Regions from separate parts of the Mesorhizobium loti R88b genome, predicted to be linked through region 1. Evidence: riboswitches for the same ligand, from Rfam matches in the RefSeq annotation. Region 1 holds a riboswitch; the other holds the start of a gene.
What was found. Region 1 has a riboswitch for S-adenosylmethionine ahead of EB235_RS34280 (O-succinylhomoserine sulfhydrylase). Riboswitches for the same ligand answer to the same signal wherever they lie in the genome.

Region 1 (2,196 bases):
CGTCGTCGCCGGATGGGTGATCAGGCTCTTGGCATCGCCGAGGTTGTTCGAGATCAGCACGATGTCGAGCGCGTTCTGCAAGGCGAACGCCGCCTGCTTGCCGCCCTTGACGTCGAGGCAAATTAGCGTCGAGCCGCCCGACATCTGCTTCTTGACGATATCGGCCTGCGGATGGTCGGCGCGGCCGGGATAGATGACGCGGGCGATCTGCGGCTGTTCGGCCAGGAAGTCAGCGATCTTGCCGGCGCTTTCCGTCTGCTGGCGCACGCGTACCGACAGCGTCTCCAGCCCCTTCAGCAGGGTCCAGGCATTGAACGGCGACAGGCTAGGCCCGGTGTGGCGAAAATAGTCGTGCAAATTCTCATCGATCCACTTCTTGTCGGAGAGGATGACGCCGCCGAGACAGCGGCCCTGGCCATCGATGTGCTTGGTGGCGGAGTAAACGACGATATGCGCGCCGAGCTGCAAGGGCTTCTGCTGCAAAGGCGTGGCGAAGACATTGTCGACCACAAGCCGCGCGCCGATCGAATTGGCGAGCGAAGCGACGGCTGATATATCGACCACTTCCAGCGTCGGGTTGGTCGGGCTTTCCAGGAAGAACAGTTTTGTGTTCGGCTTGACCGCCTTTTCCCAGTTGGCGATGTCGGTGCCGTCGACCAGCGTTGCCTCGATGCCGTAGCGCGGCGCCAGCGTTTCGACCACCCAGCGGCAGGAACCGAACAGGGCGCGTGCTGCCACGATATGGTCGCCGGCCTTGACGCTGCACAAGAGCGCAGCGGTCACCGCCGCCATGCCCGACGCCGTGGCGCGCGCATCCTCGGCGCCCTCCAGCGCACACATGCGCTTTTCGAACATGTCGACGGTCGGATTGGCATAGCGCGAATAGATGAAGCCAGGCTCCTCGCCCTTGAAACGAGCTTCGGCGGCCTGCGCCGTTTCGTAGACATAGCCCTGCGTCAGATACATCGCTTCCGACGTCTCGCCGAATTGGGAACGCAGGGTTCCGCCATGCACGAGGGCTGTCTGAGGCTTCCAGTTACGCTTCTTGCTGCTCATCGCTTTTGTTCCAGACACAAAAAAACCGGCCGCGAAAGTCGCAACCGGTCCATACGGCCTTGCGGCCAACGGTCCTTTAGCGACTTGTTTAACGTGGCTGCAAGCCGACCGGCCAAATCACCACGGGATAACGACCCTTTAGACCCGTCCCACGCTTGCGTCAATTGCCGGCTTGATTAAGAGGTTTGTACCAAGCAGGTTCCGCAAAACTCTTCCACGGTTTTGCGGCGAGAATCTGCGGCAAGAAAATCGTCTGGGCTAAGGAGCGAAGCCTTGCGGCAGACAGGCATTCTTCCCGATCAGGACATTTCCGCGCTGTTCCAGTCCGGCGCGCTGAAGTCGTCGCGCGCGCTCGACACCGACCAGATCCAGCCGGCCAGCCTTGATCTCAGGCTCGGCGATAAGGCCTGGCGGGTGCGGGCTTCCTTTCTGCCCGGCCCCAACCACAAGGTCTCGGAAAAGCTCGACCGGCTGAAGCTTCACGAGATCAATCTTGCCGACGGCGCGGTGCTGGAAACCGGCTGCGTCTACATCGTTCCGCTGCTCGAAAGCTTGGCATTGCCGGCAGAGATTTCGGCCTCGGCCAATCCGAAGAGCTCGACCGGGCGCCTCGACATCTTCACCCGCGTCATGACCGACCGCGGCCACGAGTTCGACAAGATAGCCGCCGGCTACAACGGTCCGCTCTACCTGGAAGTCAGCCCGCGTACCTTCCCGATCGTCGTTCGCACCGGGTCGCGCCTGTCGCAGATCCGCTTTCGCACCGGCAACGCGCTGCTCTCGGAAGCTGAACTGCACGACTTGCACCGCGCCGAAATGTTGGTTGCCACCGAGCCACCGAACATTTCCGGCGGCGGCATCGCGCTGTCGATCGACCTCAATGGCGACAGTGACGGGCTGGTCGGCTATCGCGGCAAGCATCACACCGGCCTTGTCGATGTCGACAAACGCGCGGCGCAGGACGTCGTCGATTTCTGGGAGCCGATCCACAAGAGCGGTGCCGGCGAACTGGTGCTCGATCCCGACGAATTCTACATCCTCGTCAGCCAGGAGGCGGTGCATGTACCGCCGCTCTACGCCGCCGAGATGACGCCGTTCGATCCGCTGGTCGGCGAATTCCGCGTCCACTATGCCGGCTTC
Region 2 (2,196 bases), 1.9 Mb from region 1:
TGATGGCGTCGACGATGTGCATCGGACCATACATCCAGCCAATGCGTGCGCCGCCCAGGCCGATCTTGGAGAAGGTGCGGGTCATCACCACGTTCTCGGCGCCGCCGACCAACTCGATACCGGCTTCATAATCGTTGCGGCGGACATATTCGGCGTAAGCGGCGTCGAGCACCAGCAGCACATTGCGGGGCAAGCCGGCATGCAGGCGGCGCACCTCCTGGAACGGCACATAGGTGCCGGTCGGATTGTTGGGATTGGCGAGGAACACGATCTTCGTGCGCGGCGTGACGGCGGCCAGCAACGCATCGATGTCGGCGCGTTCCTCGGTCTCCTTGACCACAACCGGTGTGGCCCCGGCCGACTGGATGTAGATCTTGTAGACCATGAAGGCGTGTTCGGTGAATATGGCCTCGTCACCGGGTGCAAGATAGGTCTGTGCCAAAAGGCCGAGGATCTCGTCGGAGCCGTTGGAGCAGATGATGTTCTGGGCATTGAGGCCGTGCACCTCGGCGATCGCCTCGCGCAACCGTCTGGCAGTGCCGTCGGGATAGATATCGAGCTTTCCGGCAATCTCCCGCGCGGCTTCGATCGCCTTCGGTGAGGGCCCGAGCGGATTCTCGTTCGACGACAGCTTGTAGACCTTGGCGACACCGGCAGGCGCCGTGCTCTTGCCGGGCACATAGGCGTCGATGTCCATGATGCCCGCGCGCGGGGTTGGACGTGCCTGATCCGATGTCTGGTTCATTTTTTGCAAAATCCGTCGAAAATGCCTCCAGCCGGAGGCCGCAGCGGAAATACAAGCCATGGCCCGCAATGTCGAGAGGCGGCAGTTGTGCCTATAGCCGGCCAGCAGTCGGCATTGACGGCAAGGCGGGCGAGTTCTAGAAGGTCAGCGACAGTTCCGTGGTGATTTGGCCGGTCGGCTTGCAGCCACGTTAAACAACTTGCTAAAGGGCCGTTTGCATCCTGTAACCGGCTTTGCGACGGCAATGCCGGTTTTTTGTTGTCCGCGCCCGGCCGGACGACCGATGGAAGAGATGTGAATGGCCGCTCTGCGCGCTGGAAAGACCAACAACGAGGCCGACCAACCGTCGAGCCCGGTGTTGCGTTTCGGGCCCGACAAGCCGCTCAAGCTTGACGCCGGCACGCTGCTGTCGCCATTCCAGATCGCCTACCAGACCTATGGCACGCTGAACGATGCCCGCTCCAATGCCATCCTCGTCTGCCACGCGCTGACCGGCGACCAGCATGTCGCCAACACCAACCCGGTGACCGGCAAGCCGGGCTGGTGGGAAGTGCTGATCGGTCCCGGCAAGATCATCGACACCAACCGTTTCTTTGTCATTTGCTCGAACGTCATCGGCGGCTGCCTGGGCTCCACCGGCCCGGCCTCGACCAACCCCGCCACCGGCAAGCCCTATGGGCTCGACCTGCCCATCATCACCATCCGCGACATGGTGCGTGCCCAGCAGATGCTGATCGACCATTTCGGCATCGAACAGCTGTTCTGCGTCCTCGGCGGCTCGATGGGCGGCATGCAGGTGCTGGAATGGGCGTCGAGCTATCCCGAGCGCGTGTTCTCGGCGCTGCCGATCGCCACCGGCGCGCGCCATTCCTCGCAGAACATCGCCTTCCACGAAGTCGGCCGGCAAGCCGTCATGGCCGATCCGGACTGGCACGGCGGCAAATATTTCGAGCACGGCAAGCGCCCGGAAAAAGGCCTGGCGGTAGCGCGCATGGCGGCCCACATCACCTATCTCTCGGAAGCCGCCTTGCACCGCAAATTCGGCCGCAACCTGCAGGATCGCGACCACCTGACCTTCGGCTTCGACGCCGACTTCCAGATCGAAAGCTATCTGCGCCACCAGGGAATGACCTTCGTCGATCGCTTCGACGCCAATTCCTACCTCTACATGACGCGGTCGATGGATTATTTCGACCTCGCCGCCGACCATGGCGGCAGGCTGGCGGACGCCTTTGCCGGCACCAGGACCCGTTTCTGCCTTGTGTCCTTCACTTCGGACTGGCTGTTTCCGACCGAAGAGAGCCGCTCGATCGTGCACGCACTCAATGCCGCCGGCGCATCGGTATCCTTCGTCGAGATCGAGACCGATCGTGGCCATGACGCCTTCCTGCTCGACGAGCCGGAACTGTTCGCCGCCATCAACGGCTTCATCGGCTCGGCGGCTCGCGCCA

Region 2: linked by a shared signal. The riboswitch ahead of metX (homoserine O-acetyltransferase MetX) and the one ahead of EB235_RS34280 (O-succinylhomoserine sulfhydrylase) in region 1 are both predicted to bind S-adenosylmethionine.

Annotation. Positions count from the first base shown of each region.
Region 1 covers NZ_CP033367.1:7,141,312-7,143,507, reverse strand. The annotation lists gene EB235_RS34280 (O-succinylhomoserine sulfhydrylase) at 1-1,056, opposite strand, end outside; SAM riboswitch at 1,113-1,190, opposite strand; gene EB235_RS34275 (2'-deoxycytidine 5'-triphosphate deaminase) at 1,330-2,196, shown strand, end outside.
Region 2 covers NZ_CP033367.1:1,878,214-1,880,409, reverse strand. The annotation lists gene hisC (histidinol-phosphate transaminase) at 1-745, opposite strand, end outside; SAM riboswitch at 894-971, shown strand; gene metX (homoserine O-acetyltransferase MetX) at 1,044-2,196, shown strand, end outside.